3 regions of the Nitrincola salilacus genome follow, and region 1 is predicted to be linked to each of the others. Evidence: predicted binding sites of a transcription regulator. Region 1 holds the regulator's gene; each other region holds the start of a gene.

Region 1 (5,460 bases):
TCATCGCCGTCAAGATGAAAGGTCAGCTCTGTGCCCTGGCTGGCCGCCAGCATCATCACCGCCATGATACTTTTACAGTCAGCAACACGTCCTTCCTTCTCGACTTTGATGTCGCAGGTATATTGGCTGGCTGTTGCCGTCAGCTTTGCTGCAGCGCGCGCATGCAGGCCCAGCTTGTTAATGATGGTCAGGGAGGTTTTGATCATGTTGCTGTAGGGTTCTCTGGCTTGTCGGTGATCAGGTCAGTTCGCGGTGGCGTACCTGCACATTATCCATATGCTGACTGAAATGACCAGCAAGACACTCGGCAATATACACGGAGCGATGTTGTCCGCCGGTGCAGCCTATGCCGATGGTGAGATAACTGCGGTTATCGCGTGCGAAACGGGGAATCCATTTTTCCAGAAAACCTCGCAGGTCATCCAGCATCTCCTTTACTTCCTCAGACTGCTCGAGAAATGCCTTGATCTCGGTGTCCAGCCCTGAGTATTGACGCAGTTCCGGGATCCAGTAGGGATTAGGAAGAGCGCGGACATCGAAGGTGAAGTCTACATCCAGGGGGAGGCCATGTTTGAAGCCGAAGGATTGAAACTGCAACGACAACGACTGTTCCGGTCTCTGAGCAACACGCAGCTTGATGGAGTCGCGCAGCTCATAGAGCGTCAGCCTCGAGGTATCCATACGAATATCAGCCAGGCTGGCAATCGGTTCGAGCAGTAGTCTCTCTTTTTCGATCGCTTCTTTCAGCCCCGCACCACTGCTGGTCAGCGGATGCTTACGGCGAGTGGCATTGAAGCGTTTGAGCAAAGTGGCTTCACCGGCATCAAGGTAGATAACTTCACTGCTGAGATCTGGAATCTGGCTGATACTGCGCAAAATATCCGGTACCTGACGCAAGTTGCTGACCAGATTGCGGGCATCTATGCTGACGGCCAATCGTTCAGGACGATCTGGCGCCAACAACATCTGACCAATGAGTTCCGGCAGGAGCAGGGCTGGAAGGTTGTCGATACAGTAAAAATCGATATCTTCCAGTGCCTGCAGGGCGGTGCTTTTGCCCGAGCCGGAGCGGCCGCTGAGGACGACCAGTTTCATCTGTTAACTCCCGTTACCCGAGGTGGCCACCAGCGCCTGATAAAGCGAGTGACTGTCGGTACAGTTGCGCAGAGTTTCACGCACATCGCTGTTGCTGAAAAGTTCGGCAATGCTGGCCAGAGTCTGAAGATGTTGTGCGGCTTCATTTTCCGGTACCAGCAGGCAGCACAACAGATCAACCGGTCGGTTGTCGATCGCATCGAAGTCGATGGGTTGCTCAAGTGTTATGAGCAGCGCCAGCGCTTGTTCACAGCCGGGAAGGCGGCAGTGCGGAATTGCCACACCATCACCTATCCCGGTGCTACCGAGTCTTTCGCGATTAAGCAGACCACTGAAGATTTCTTCAGTTTCCAGTCCTTCGATCTGGGCAGCGAGGGTATCGCTGGCCAGTTCGAGGACTCTTTTCTTGCTGGCCGCATCCATGTGGCATAGTGTTCTGGATTCGGTCAGCAGCTCGGAGATATGCATAGGGTAATGTCGGTCTTGGTTAGTGGGTTATTTGAAAGACTTCATTTTTTCCTTGTGCTTGATAACCTGCCGATCAAGTTTATCAACCAGCCCATCAATTGCGGTGTACATGTCATCCTGTTCATCTGTCGCAAACAGTTCTCCACCTGCTAGATGTACATCAGCTTCTGCTTTCTGGCGGGTTTTTTCAACAGTGAGGATAACCTGAACATTGGTAATGTTATCGAAATGGCGCTCCAGCTTTTCAAATTTCGCATGCACATATTCGGTCAGTGCATCAGTCAGCTCTACATGATGGCCAGTGATATTAATCTGCATAAGGCTTCTCCTTGTTGTCAGGCACGATAAGGTTTGTTCTGTGCCTGTTTGTTATTAAAGCAAACGCTTGCGCTCATTAGAAGGTGGTATGCTCAGCGCTTCGCGATATTTTGCGATAGTTCGCCTTGCGACGTTAATGCCCTGTTCTTTCAGCAGTTGAGCGATCTTGTTGTCACTCAGTGGTTTTGCGCTGTTTTCACCTGCAACCAGCTTCTTGATCAGTGCACGAATAGCGGTGGAGGAGGCGCCTTCACCGTCAGCAGTCGTGACCTGGCTGGAAAAGAAATATTTGAGCTCGAAGATGCCGCGCGGTGTATGTATGAACTTTTGCGTGGTGACCCTGGAAATGGTGGACTCATGCATGGAAACAGCTTCCGCAATGTCGTGTAGCACCATGGGCTTCATTGCCTCCTCACCGAAATCCAGAAAATCTCGCTGTCTTTCGACGATTTCGCTGGCAACCTTCAGTAGTGTGTCATTGCGGCTGAGAAGGCTCTTCAAGAACCAGCGAGCTTCCTGTAGATGACTTTTAAGATAGTTGTTATCGGCGCTGTTGTCAGCCCTTCTGATCAAATCTGCGTATTGAGTGTTGATGCGCAGTTTTGGCGAGGTGTCAGGATTCAGGGTAACAATCCACTCGTCACGGTGCTTGCTGACAATGACATCAGGGATCACATATTCAGATTGACTGGAGATGATGCTGGAGCCCGGGCGCGGATTCAGTGACTGAATCAGTGAGATGATCGATTGCAGATCATCTTCCTTGACGCGCAGTTTACGCATCAGGCTTCGATAGTCGTGGCTTGCCAGAAGCGGCAGATGATCCGAGGCCAGCTTTATCGCTTCTTTGCCCCAGGGTAGCGAGGATCCAAACTGTCGCAGCTGGATGATCAAACACTCACTGAGATCGCGAGCCGCTACGCCGGGAGGATCGAACTGCTGGATACGATGCAGAACGGCTTCTATTTCATCCAGCTCGGCATCGCCAAAATAATCAGGTTCCTGTTCTTTGAACTGCTCGAGCAGTTCTTCGGTTGAAACCTTCAGGTAGCCATCGGTGTCGATGCCGTCAATGATGGCTTCAGCGACCATGCGATCAGCATCGCTCATTGGCGTCAGATTTAACTGCCAGTTCAGATGGTCCTGCAGGGTGTCTTCGCGGGTATCATTCTCGTTGTCTGGCCAGTCGTCGGATGATGCACTACTGCTCTGCTGCTGGTATGTGTCATCCCAACTGCTGTCTGTAGCCAGTTCAGAGGGGATCTGTTCGCTCCATTCACTGTCGGTATCCGGGCCGTCAAAACTGTCATCACTCTCGGCCCGACTGTCAGTACTCTCCGTATTGCTCTTGCTGACAATCTCTGAGTTACCGGATGGCTGAAACTCATCCTTCTCATCGTAGCTTTTGCTGTCATAGCTGTCTTCGTGCGCATCTTCGTAAGAGGTGTCGTAGGATTCCTCTATCGACGCGGTCTCTGGCTCATGCTCCTCTTCGCTGACCTCCAGCAGTGGATTGTTTTCCAGCGCCTGCTGTATCTCCTGCTGCAGATCAAGCGTCGACAGTTGCAGCAGCCGTATCGCCTGCTGCAACTGAGGTGTCATCGTGAGATGCTGGCCAATCTTGAGATGTAGCGCTTGTTTCATATGCCAGTATTATCACTTGAGGTTAGACGGTGGATAGTGGTCATCATAGCCTGAACTGTTCGCCCAGATAGGCTGATCTGACCTGCTTATTCGCCATGATTGTCTCGGGATCTCCCTCTGCGAGGATGGCTCCTTCACTGACAATGTAAGCGCGTTCACAGATATCGAGTGTCTCCCTGACATTATGATCGGTGATCAGAATTCCTATACCGCGACTCTGCAGATGGCGAATCGTCTGCTTGATATCATTGACCGAAATGGGGTCAACGCCGGCAAATGGCTCATCCAGCAGTATGAAGGTGGGCTCTGTTGCCAGTGCCCGGGCAATTTCGACGCGTCTCCTTTCGCCACCCGACAGCGCCATACCGGGACTGTTGCGGATGTGCGTGATATGAAACTCCTGCAGCAGTGCTTCCAGTTGCTCTTCACGATCGGCCTTGCTCATCTCCTTGCGTGTTTCCAGAATTGCCATCAGGTTATCACGTACACTGAGCTTTCTGAAAACCGAGGGCTCCTGAGGCAGATAACCGACTCCTCGCTGTGCACGGCCATGCATCGGCATGCCTGTGACATCATCCTGATTGATACGGATATGGCCCTCATCCGCTGCCACGAGACCGACAATCATGTAGAAGCAGGTGGTTTTGCCTGCGCCGTTGGGGCCGAGGAGACCCACGATCTCTCCCTGGCTGATCTTGAGTGATACATCACGCACAACCTGACGGCCTTTGTAGCTCTTGGCCAGATGGAGTGCTTCAAGCATTGCCATAATCAGTTTCCACTGCTTCTGGGTTGAATGACCATTTCAACACGCTGCCCACCACTTTCGCTACCGAATGCATCCACAACCGCCTGATCCATGTTGTATACGATACGTTCGCCGGTGAAGTTGTCGTTACCCTGAACCACACGGGCCTGATTGGTGATGGTGACCTGCTGCTGTGTAACGTGGTAATTCATGTTCTGGCCGTAAGCTTTGGTCAGTGGCTGCCCCTCGCGGTGCTGTTGATGGAACTCAGCAGGGGTGCCGGTTGAGATGATGCGTTCAATTTCGCCATCGGATGAACGACGCAGCTCTACACGGTCTCCCAGCAGCAGCATGCTGCCCTGACGTATTTCAACGCGGCCACTGTAGATGGTAACGCCTGTCTGCTCATTCATGCTGGCCTGATCTGCACTGATGTAGATAGGTTCATCTTTGTCGCTCGGCAGGGCGTGTGCAGCGTTTGCCAGAAGCAAGCAACTGCTCAGGCACAATAGTGCCACTTGTTTAATTCTTGACATAAATACCTCTTACCTCTGATAGCAGCTCAACACGTCGCTCACTGAACCAGGCCTGCATACCAATGGCATCTGTGCGGCTTTGGCCATCTGTAAGAGTTACGGCTGCTTCTGTCGAAGCGAAGTCCTGTGGTGGAAACAGGGCCAGAACGCTTGTGGTCATGATAATGGGTGTGCCTTGTACAGGATTATCAATAACCTGTACATCCCCTGCAAGTTCAATCTTGCTTTCATCGTCCAGCATCCAGGCCTCATCGGCTATGATTTCGAGCACCGATCCGTCTGCTCGACTCTGGGTCAGCACAGGTGTCATCATCTGCACCTGTTCCAGGCCTGGCAGGTGTTGCACCAAGGGAGTGGTGATCTCCTGTTGCAACTGACCGTCAACACCAAATAGCTGTATGCGGGCATCACGGATGAAAAAGTCCACTTCATCTGGCAGGGGAGGCCTTTCTGATGACGTTTCGGTCGGGATGCCGAAGAACCCCCAGAACAACAGTAAGGGTACCATGATCAGCAGCGCCAGCAGAATGCGCAGACGAATCGATGAAAACACTTAGCGGTACTCCTCGAAAAGCGCCTGCAGCTTGCCCTGTGCGGCAAGAATGATTTCACAGAACTCGCGAGCAGCTCCCTCTCCACCACGACGGCTGG
Region 2 (5,460 bases), 2.4 Mb from region 1:
AAAGACTGAGAAATAAATGGACCAAATTGAGCTTTTTCAACAGCAAGTTCAGCAAAATATAGAGCGTCTGGCAAACGACACTTCATTACATAAACTTTCACTTGAATGGATTCTAAAGGCTGGAACTGTAGGTGCTTATGCATATAACTTCCAATGGCTTGGTCGTCCGATAATTCAGTGTCCACAAGATATGGTCGCAATGCAGGAACTTATCTGGCAGATTAAGCCAGACTTGATCATTGAGACTGGAATAGCGCATGGTGGCTCGCTCATTATGAATGCCTCACTACTTGCGTTACTTGATATTTGCGATGCAATTGAGGCGGATACTACACTAAATCCTGCTAAATCAGAGCGCAAAGTATTAGGAATTGACATCGATATTCGCGCGCACAACCGTACGGCAATCGAGGCCCATCCAATGTCATCGCGAATTCAAATGATTGAAGGCTCGAGCATTGCACCCGAAGTAGTTGAACAAGTCCACACGATTGCTAAAGATTATAAGTGTATACTGGTATGCCTTGACAGCAACCATACTCACGACCATGTACTAGCAGAACTAAAAATGTATGCACCACTTGTTTCACAAGGAAGCTACTGTATTGTTTTTGATACGCTTATTGAAGACATGCCTGACAGCACATTTCCTGACCGCCCTTGGGGATCAGCAAATAACCCTAAAACAGCAGTAAGAGAATATCTAAAAAACAATCAGGAATTCGAAATTGATAAAAATGTTCAAAATAAATTATTAATAACAGTTGCGCCAGATGGATATTTGAGGCGCAAGTAAAAACAAATTGTATATTTTAATCATCAGCACTATCACTATCTTTATAAATAAGCTGCGTAATTTGCTCCGAAACCAAACCAATCAAAAAAATAGTAACTGCTGCAGTTAACATAAATATTGTTACTATTGAAAGTCTAGCATCTGTCGAAAATGTATAAAAATAGTAAGATAGCCCTAAAACTGCATGCAATAAGGATATAGGGAAAAATATTTTTAAAGGTGAATACAGCGTACCAATCTTAAAAATAATTAGCAAAAACCGTATGCCATCTTTCAGTAGCTTGATATGGCTTTTTCCAACACGCTTAGCAGCAATAATTGGAACATAAGAAACTGAGTAACCCGCTCGAAAAAAAGCCATTGTGCATGTTGTAGGGTACGAGAACCCATTTGGTAACAAGTACAAAAATTCTCGGAATTTTTTTGCACGTACAGCTCTATAGCCTGACGTCAGGTCCTCGATTCTATGACCTGTTATGTAGCTTGAAAAGCTGTTATAAAATTTGTTTGCGATTCCTCTACCCACACTAGCTTGAGAGGAGCTGTTTCTCGCCCCAACAGCCATGTCATACCCCTCATAAACCTTTTCCAGTAACCTTGGTATATCATTAGGGTCATGCTGACCATCGGCATCCATAAAAACAATGACATCTCCTTTGGCAGCTCTTGCACCAGACTTTATTGCCGCTCCGTTCCCTTTAGAATACTTGTGAGCTATTACAGTAGCACCAGCCTCAGCAGCATTCTTAAATGTGCTATCATTCGATCCATCATCAACAACAATAACTTCTATATCATTCAGTACCTTTTTAATCCCGCTAACGACTATACCAATGCTACTCTCTTCATTTTTAGCGGGTATAACAACCGAAATTTTATAATTTTTATTCACCATTTTCATATAGACCATTGATTTGATTAAACTGAATATCCCAAGCAATACGCTTAGCAGGATTAAATGGTCTACTGTTTTCCATCAAGCTTATCATTTCAGCTACCTTTGTATCATTTCCACTTTTGTAATAATAGTTCATTATCTCAGAATAAATAGGAAACTTTTTACTAATTTCGAAAGCTTTCATGATATGTTTTTCTGCAGCAAACAAATCGCCATTTAATTTAGAGAATCTATACAACATGTGATGCACTGAAGAGGCATAACCAGACACCTTCATTAGCTCTTCATTTTTCATCAATGCCGACATTAATTTTTCGACATCATCTAAACCAATGGCGGAGCACTCTCCTGCACTATAGCTATCAAGTAAATTCATAGGTAGCTTCAACAATGCACTGCTAGGCAAAGCGCTTGGTATTTTATCAACAACTTCTTCCAGTCGAACCTTAATTCTCCCTCTATCTTCACCTTCGTTTACATAGCAAGACAAAGATAGAGACTCCATTCTGGTGATTATACAGCTTTCACATCTGAATGATGCCTCATCAAAGATACCTATTAGACTTCCAACAGATGCACCATTTTCTTGCAGCACTATCGCATAATTATTTGCTGCCCGTGCAGAGGCAGGGTTTAGATCAAACCAAATTTGCGCTGATGTTTCGTGATCACTCCACAAAATCGCTAGCTGATTTGATGAAAAAGCTATTATGAGAATATAAACTGGCAGAAATACTAGTGAAAGTTTACTCAGATTATTAATCAAAAAAACAAACCACACAAAGAGAATGACAATCCCTAATGAAGCAATATAATTCCTATGTTCAAAATACAGTTCAAGCATTAAGAACGTAGATTCTGATGAATGGGCCAAAAAATAAAAAACAATTGAAAACATAATTATAGGTACTTTTTTTCTTACAACATAAGCACCACAGAACAAAGCAAGCCAAGAGAATAACGACACTATAAACTTAAAATCATTGTATAAAACAACATCATAACCATCATGAAATGGATGGTAATAAAAAACATCTGGAATGAATGTATAAAACACATACTCAAATAGAATTACAGACTGAGTTGTCAATCTATCAAGAGGTGAATATCCCCTAATCCCTGCTACTTCAAACCAATTACCGCCAAGATAAGCCATATACACATATATAAACAATACCAAGACCCACAATACAGATCTTCGCATAAAGCGTACTGAATAGCGTACACCCTTATCTGTTGCATGATAACTACACTTACTATCTTTAAACCAAAAATAATCTATCAACAGCGCTAGAGGAATTAAAAGCGCACCACTTTCTTTAGATAAAGTAGCGAGTAATGAAAAAACCATTAATGCACTTAAAGAAACAAAAATCCCTTTCTTACTTGATTCAAATCTAGTCAATAAATATATATATACAATCAAGCCTAAAAAAACAAAAAAACCACTTAAAACAGCCATCCTTTGAATAGGGATAAATATTGCTGGAAAGTTAATTGGTGACAATCCCCAGATAACTGAAACTGCAATAGAGAAATAGTACTTCCTCTTTCCATAAAAACCCAATCTGCTACCAATAAGATTTGAAAAAATAAAAACAAGAATCACATTAAGCATGTGAATTAACAAATTCAAATGCAATATTTCACCTATATTTTCAACCCAACCTCCTGCATGAATTATAAACGAGGCCAGAGATAAAGGCCGACCAATCGGGCCAGCTTCACCAGAAAAAATAAATACTAAAGCAGTTCTAAAATCATGAACGGAGTTTAATGGCGATAGGTTATGATAGTCGTCATAATAGCCTCTCCCATAAACACCGGGATAAAGCAAACCATACATAACCGCCAGACATAAAAGCAAAAGCAGTAGTTTAAGTAATAGATGATTGTACCTACTGCTTAATAAAGCCATTTCATACCTCATAAAAAAAACAACCCGCATTTGCGGGTTGTTTTATAGGGCCGAATTTTATTAGCGGCATGAGCCTGGAACAAAGTTAGCTGGAGATCCTGTACAAGCCCACGTAACACTTCCAAGGGTCGATACCCATGTAGGTGTTAAAGTAATTACAGTACTACCTGCTGCAGCGGTACCTGTTACTTGAACCACACCAGTCGCACTGTTTAACGTAGCAGCCGATACAAAACCACCTGTTCCTGGTGCTACGCACCCTCCAGCATCAACAGCCCCACCAAGCTGAGACTGTTCAGTAACGCAGGTACGGGCCGCTGAGGCTGATAAAACAAGCTCAGAAACGCGTGCTCGGGTTGTATAATCCTGATAAGCCGGCAGCGCGATCGCAGCCAGAATACCGATGATCGCCACGACGATCATCAACTCAATGAGTGTAAAACCTTGTTGTCTTTTCATGTTATTTCTCCAGCGAGTTTAACAATCCGTTTTGTGGCCATACATCGTTGTCCACCTAACTTGATTTGATACTAGGTTATGCTTCAGTTGCTGTCCATATCCTTTTAAACCCGAAGCTGATCTGGCTCAAGCCAGTAGCGCTGTAATGCTTGGAACTTCTATCCTACACGTATCAAGCAATATTTGAGCCAACCATTACAAAACTGACCGAAATAAAATTAACCCATTGTAATAAATATATTTATTTAAATGATAATTAATTTTACCAAGCGATAGACTTACTAAAAGTAACATTATTCCGCACCGCGATATGACAATTTTTGTCACATTCATGACCTGGTGCGTCACCCTTACTTACTCCATCTCCAACTTTTTCAGCCGGTAGCGCAACGCACGAAATGAGATGCCCAGCCGTTTGGCTGCTGCTGTTTTGTTGTGGCCACTGCTTTGCAAGGCATCATTAATCAGCTTGCGCTCGATGCTCTCCATATAAGCCTCAAGGCCGACCTGCTCCACCAGCGCCTCATCCGGGATCAACTCATCCAGATCAAAAGGGCTGCTGATCAGTTGTGCTGCTGGTGTGATGGGTGGCTGTTCATGATGGTTATTCTTATCAAGCAACAGGTCGTCTGCCTCTATCACTGCGCCTTCGCAGAGTGTCAAGGCTCGCTCCAGGATGTTCTCGAGCTGTCGGACATTACCCGGGAAGCTGTATTGGTGTAGCTCACTTCTGGCACCCGCACTCAGCTCCGGTACTTGTATCTCCATTTTTTGTGCAAGGTAATGAATAAAGTGATCCGCCAGCAGCGGTATATCTTCTGGGCGCTCTCTTAACGACGGCACATGCAGCTCTATCACATTGATCCGATAATACAGATCCTCACGAAAGCGCTTTTCCGCTACCTGTTGCGACAGATCCTTATGCGTAGCGCTCAATATGCGCACATCGACATGCACCTCCGTCTGCGATCCAACTGGTCGCACCACCTTTTCCTGTATCGCGCGCAGGAGTTTAACCTGCATGCCCAGCGGCAGGTCGGCGACCTCATCCAGAAACAAAGTGCCGCCGTCTGCACTCTGGAATAACCCATCCTTATCCGCATAGGCACCGGTAAAGCTGCCTTTTTTGTATCCGAAAAGTTCGCTTTCCATCAGTTCAGCGGGAATCGCTCCGCAGTTCACGGCCACAAATGGCTGCTCTGCGCGTGGCCCTTGTGCATGTATCAGGCGCGCTACCAGTTCTTTACCTGTGCCTGACTCGCCGCTGATATAGACAGGTGCCTGGCTGCGCGCCAGTTTGCGGATGGTATGACGTATCGATTCGATCGGTGCAGAGCGGCCAAGCAGTTGCAAGCAATCATTACTGGCTGGAACTTCGTCTGACTCTGC
Region 3 (5,460 bases), 320 kb from region 1:
GTACCCACAACATTGCGGCCACAAGCAGAAAAAATCGAATAAAAGCACGGTATATCAAACGGGCATCTGATTTTTGCATGATCCTGAATCTCAAGCTGTAACTAAAAAATACCTTCCCTGGGGTCGATCAAATCAGAGAAAACTGAGGGGGAGATGATTAGGTGGATTGTAACAGAACAGACCGGTTCTGAGCAGCCACCTGGCAGCTCAGAACCGGTCCGAGTCATGAAAGGCGAAGCAGTCAGCTCTGCTCCTGACGCATCACCGGCTGTGCCTGGGGGTCTTCACGGAAGGCAAACCAGCTCTGTCGGATCGCATCATGTATATTGATGATATCCAGCTGTATCTCATCCACAAAGTGGTGCAGAAGATCCGGTTCGGCCGCCAGTTTGAACACCTGGGCCTGAGCGATCCGTTCACGGCAGCGCTCCAGTTCAACTATCGCCTGGTCATGCCGAGGCAAGGTATCCAGCTCTTTTGCCAGACGATCCAGAGTGCAGGCTATCGCGCGAGGAAAGCGTCTGTCCTGCAACAGAAAGCGCAGTACATCCGGTCCACGCACACGCAGCCGCACATGCTGACGATACATCTGGAACCCGGTCAGGGATTTCAGCACACTCATCCATTGCAGGTTTTCGAAAGGCGTCAGCTCTTCCGGTGAGCGCGGCAGCAGGTTAGCCGAGCGCACATCAATGATACGGGTCGTCATGTCGACCCGTTCAAGCAAACGCCCCATCATCAGGAAAGTTCTCACCTGAGTGTAGCTGAGCGTTCCTTCAATCAAGCCTGTGACCGTTTCACAGCTGCGAATCACCCGCTTCAGCAACAGATCTATGTTGCGTGGAGTGACGCCCGCCTCGACCATGACATTGATATTCAGATAAAGCTGGTTCACTTCCTCCCAGATCTCGCGCGGCATCACATCCCGAGTGGTACGCAAATTCTCTCTGGCAGCCGCCAGCGATGAGATGATGGAGCCATGATAACGACGATCAGCACAGAGAAAGTTCAACACGCTCGCCTCATCACTGCGCGGATAGTGTTCATTGAACAGTTCACCACTACCGGTAATGTCCACCAGTGAAGACCAACCCAATGTCGTGCTTCGTGGCAGATCCAGCAGCAAGTGAGTATTCACACTGATCAGTCGCGCCGTGTCTTCAGCTCTTTCGAGGGAGCGGGCCATCCAGTAAATATTTTCTGCAACACGTGACAACATCGCTTATTCCCCTTTCATATCGACTATCCAGGTATCCTTGCTGCCGCCACCCTGCGAAGAGTTAACCACCAGCGATCCCTTGTTCATCGCCACACGCGTCATACCGCCGGTCGTGACATAAACGTCTTCTCCCGACAGAATAAAGGGCCGTAGATCAATGTGGCGTGGCTCCATCTCCCGATCACAAAGCGTCGGTGATGTGGATAGATTCAGCGTCGGCTGTGCCATGTAGTTGCGCGGATCGGCCTTGATCAGTTCGGCAAAAGCCTTGCGCTCTTTTTTACTGGCGTGAGGCCCGATCAGCATGCCGTAGCCACCGGACTCGTTGGCCGGTTTAACCACCAGCTCGTGCAGGTGATCCAGCACATATTCACGATCCTTGTCATACATGCACAGATAGCTCGGCACATTGGCCAGCAACGGCTCCTGATCCAGATAGTAGCGGATAATGGCTGGCACAAAGGCATATATCACCTTATCATCTGCCACACCGGCACCTGGTGCATTGACCAGTGCCACATTGCCCTTACGCCAGGCCCGCATCAGACCAGACACCCCGAGCATGGACTCCTTGTTGAACACTTCAGGGTCCAGGAACATATCATCCACACGGCGGTAGATGACATCCACACGTTGCAGACCATCCACCGTGCGCATATAGACACACTCATCATCCGCCACCAGCAGATCACTGCCCTCGACCAGTTGAACACCCATCTGTTGTGCCAGATAAGCGTGCTCGAAATAAGCCGAGTTATAGATCCCGGGAGTCAATATCACGATCTGAGGGTCATCGCCCGGACGAGGTGACATGGAGGAGAGCATCTCATAGAGTTGCGAGGTGTAATCATCAACCGGTTGAATCCTGCCGGTGGCGAAGAAGTCTGGCAACACACGCTTGGTGACGTTGCGATTCTCCAGCATGTAAGACACCCCCGAGGGAACCCTGAGGTTATCTTCCAGGACGAAAAGCGTACCATCTACATCGCGAACGATATCGCTGCCACAGATATGTGCCCAGATATTGTGTTTCGGAGTTACACCGACACACTGCGGTCGGAAATTTGCTGACTGGGCCAGAACCTCAGCCGGGACGACACCATCGCGGATGATCCGCTGATCGTGGTAGAGGTCGTTGATGAACATGTTCAGGGCCTGAACACGCTGTTTCAGCCCCGCCTCCGTGCGTAGCCATTCATCCAGTGGAATGATGCGCGGCACGATATCGAAGGGAAGAGCACGATCAATCATCGTCCCTTCACTGTAGACGGTGAAGGTGATCCCCATCACCTGAATCGCTATCTCGGCCGCTGATTTATGCTCTGCCAATTCATGGGCATCCAGTTGGGCCAGATATTCACAAAGCATTTTGGCAGCAGGGCGTGGCTCTCCGGGTGCTGCCATCAACTCATCATATAAACCATTACATGCGTACTGCTTCCAATTTATTTTGCTCATAATTTGCTATCCCAAGCCAAAAACTGTATGGACCTGTGTTAGGGTACTGCAATTGCTATACCAAGGATACAAACAGCAGTGTTGCACTCTTTTTGCCACTCTGGCTCGGAAGATTTGCACCAAAACAAGCCAGGCATCGTTACCTGAACGCACCACAAAAGTGCAATGCAGTCAAGGGCGCGGTACACAACGTACCACCCATCGACAGAACATAGCTGATTGTGACACCTTCTGCACGATTTTTGTTGTACAGCCAACTGGCATATCAATTGCTGTACCTCTATAACTGAGTAACGGGTACGCCAACTCCCACAGGTGACAAGCATGACAATCCGCGTTGCATTGAAGCACTCCACACATTACGACTTTGATCGTCCGGTCAGTCTGTCGCCACATCTGGTCAGGCTCAAACCCGCGCCTCATTGCCGTACACATATCGAGGCCTACTCAATGAAGGTCTCGGGTGGAAAGTACTTCATCAACTGGCAGCAGGATCCTTTCGGCAACCATCTGGCGCGATTGGTATTTCCTGAAAAGATGCAGCACCTGCATATCGATGTCGAACTGATCGCGCCGGCAACTGTGATCAACCCCTTTGATTTTTTTCTGGAGGATTACGCCCAGCACTTCCCTTTCAGCTATCCCGAATCCCTGAAAAAAGAGCTTGCTCCCTATCTGGAAATCACCGAAAAGGGTCCACGACTGCAGACCTGGGTGGATAGTGTCAGTCTTCAGGAGATGGCAACTGTGGACTTCCTGGTCGGCGTGAACCAACGCCTGGAACAAGATGTGAATTATCTGCTGCGGATGGAACCGGGTGTACAGAGCGCCGAGGAAACACTGGAACTGCAGCAGGGCTCCTGTCGTGACTCCGCCTGGCTGCTGGTGCAGATCCTCCGGCATCTAGGCCTCGCCGCCCGTTTTGTTTCAGGCTACATGGTGCAACTCACCCCGGATACCAAAGCGCTGGATGGAGCGCCAGGACCTGAGAAAGACTTTACCGACCTGCACGCCTGGACTGAAGTGTTCATTCCCGGCGCTGGCTGGATCGGGCTGGACCCGACTTCCGGACTGATGGCAGGTGAAGGGCACATCCCGCTGGCTGCCACACCTTCGCCGACAAGTGCAGCGCCGATCAGTGGTACAACCGAACTCTGCGAAGTCACGTTCGACGTCAGCATGACCCTGACCCGCTTTCAGGAAACACCAAGGGTCACAAAACCCTATACCGACCACCAATGGCAGGCAATCGATGCCCTCGGTGAACAGGTCGAAGTGGCACTGACAAAGCAGGATCTTCGTCTGACGATGGGAGGCGAACCCACGTTTGTCGCCATCGATGATATGGATGCACCTGAATGGACTACAGCAGCCTTCGGGCCGACCAAACTCCAGCGCGCTGAAACACTGCTCAAGCGCATGCGCCAGCGCTTTGCCAGCCACAGTCTGCTGCATTTCCAGCAGGGAAAATGGTACCCCGGCGAACCCCTGCCGCGCTGGGCTCTGGCCTGCTACTGGCGCAAGGATAAGGCTCCTCTCTGGCACGATGATCGCTGGCTGGCCGATATTGAACAGAACTACAACCTGGGTATCGCCGAGGCTGAGCAGTTTGCCCGCGCACTGACTCAGCGTTTGGGTATTGCCGACAAACGCTTGCTGCCCTGCTATGAGGACGCCTACTACTATCTGTGGCTGGAGCGGACGCAGTCTATCGATCTGGACATCCGCCAGAGCGATCTGAAAGCGGATGAGGAGCGCGCACGTCTGGCAAAATTGCTGGAACGTGGACTGGATGAGGTCGCCGGCTACACCCTGCCTCTGGCTCGCCATATCAGGAACAAACGCTGGCAGTCCTGTGCCTGGCCGGTACGCCGCGACTATCTTTTCCTGGTGCCGGGTGACTCACCACTGGGCCTGCGCCTGCCACTGACCTCTTTGCCGACTCAGACAGCCGACACTTCACATCCGCGTTCACTGTTCGAAACACCCTCTGAACTGAGCGATATCTATGGTGAAGTTGCCAATCGATTCAGCCACTGGCAGACACTGGACAGTCAAAGTGGCTTCCATCATGAGCAACCGGGACAGTGCTGGCAGGAACAATCACTGGATAGTGAGGACGAAGCCGTTTTCCATACTGCCCTGTGTGTTGAGCCGCGTGACGGCAAGCTGTTTATCTTTCTGCCTCCGGTGGTTGAACTGGAGGATTATATTGATCTCGTGGCTTCCATCGAGCACACCGCTGCCGCACTGCAGATGCCGGTATGCATTGAGGGCTATGCTCCCCCAGCAGATTCACGTCTGGAGAAATTCCTGATCACACCCGACCCGGGCGTGATCGAAGTGAACATCATGCCCGGCAAAAACTGGCGAGAACTGGTGTCGCAAACCGAAGGTGTGTACGAAGATGCCCACCTGTCGCGTCTGGGCACAGAGAAGTTCATGCTCGACGGTCGTCACACCGGTACCGGTGGTGGCAACCACATTACATTAGGAGGCGCCACTCCGGCGGATTCACCTTTTCTGAGACGCCCTGACCTGCTGGCCAGCATGATCACCTACTGGCAGCATCACCCCAGCCTGTCCTATCTTTTTTCCGGACTGTTTGTCGGGCCGACCAGTCAGGCACCACGCATTGATGAAGCGCGTCACGAGGCGATCTATGAACTGGAGATCGCCCTGCAACAGATGCCTGCCGGCGAGGTGACTGAGCCCTGGCTGGTTGATCGACTGCTGCGCCACCTACTGACCGATATCACCGGCAATACGCATCGTGCCGAATT

Evidence for each region. Region 1 encodes sigma-54, which starts transcription at its own class of promoters, with help from an activator protein. Its sites were predicted from a motif close to TGGCACNNNNNTTGCTNT; they were not measured.
Region 2: ACK3CJ_RS05055 (pilin) is a predicted target of sigma-54. The motif match lies at 4,245-4,262, and genes of this name have one in related genera.
Region 3: ACK3CJ_RS17800 (circularly permuted type 2 ATP-grasp protein) is a predicted target of sigma-54. The motif match lies at 2,723-2,740, and genes of this name have one in related genera.

Annotation. Positions count from the first base shown of each region.
Region 1 covers NZ_CP176580.1:3,527,230-3,532,689, reverse strand. The annotation lists gene ACK3CJ_RS16350 (HPr family phosphocarrier protein) at 1-206, opposite strand, end outside; gene rapZ (RNase adapter RapZ) at 238-1,095, opposite strand; gene ptsN (PTS IIA-like nitrogen regulatory protein PtsN) at 1,099-1,563, opposite strand; gene hpf (ribosome hibernation promoting factor) at 1,591-1,881, opposite strand; gene ACK3CJ_RS16330 (RNA polymerase factor sigma-54) at 1,936-3,525, opposite strand; gene lptB (LPS export ABC transporter ATP-binding protein) at 3,569-4,294, opposite strand; gene lptA (lipopolysaccharide transport periplasmic protein LptA) at 4,297-4,809, opposite strand; gene lptC (LPS export ABC transporter periplasmic protein LptC) at 4,796-5,362, opposite strand; gene ACK3CJ_RS16310 (KdsC family phosphatase) at 5,363-5,460, opposite strand, start outside.
Region 2 covers NZ_CP176580.1:1,084,039-1,089,498, reverse strand. The annotation lists gene ACK3CJ_RS05075 (metallophosphoesterase family protein) at 1-9, shown strand, start outside; gene ACK3CJ_RS05070 (cephalosporin hydroxylase family protein) at 17-796, shown strand; gene ACK3CJ_RS05065 (glycosyltransferase family 2 protein) at 813-1,697, opposite strand; gene ACK3CJ_RS05060 (hypothetical protein) at 1,681-3,612, opposite strand; gene ACK3CJ_RS05055 (pilin) at 3,673-4,071, opposite strand; gene ACK3CJ_RS05050 (sigma-54-dependent transcriptional regulator) at 4,426-5,460, opposite strand, start outside.
Region 3 covers NZ_CP176580.1:3,846,297-3,851,756, forward strand. The annotation lists gene ACK3CJ_RS17790 (hypothetical protein) at 1-79, opposite strand, end outside; gene ACK3CJ_RS17795 (alpha-E domain-containing protein) at 242-1,219, opposite strand; gene ACK3CJ_RS17800 (circularly permuted type 2 ATP-grasp protein) at 1,223-2,677, opposite strand; gene ACK3CJ_RS17805 (DUF2126 domain-containing protein) at 3,002-5,460, shown strand, end outside.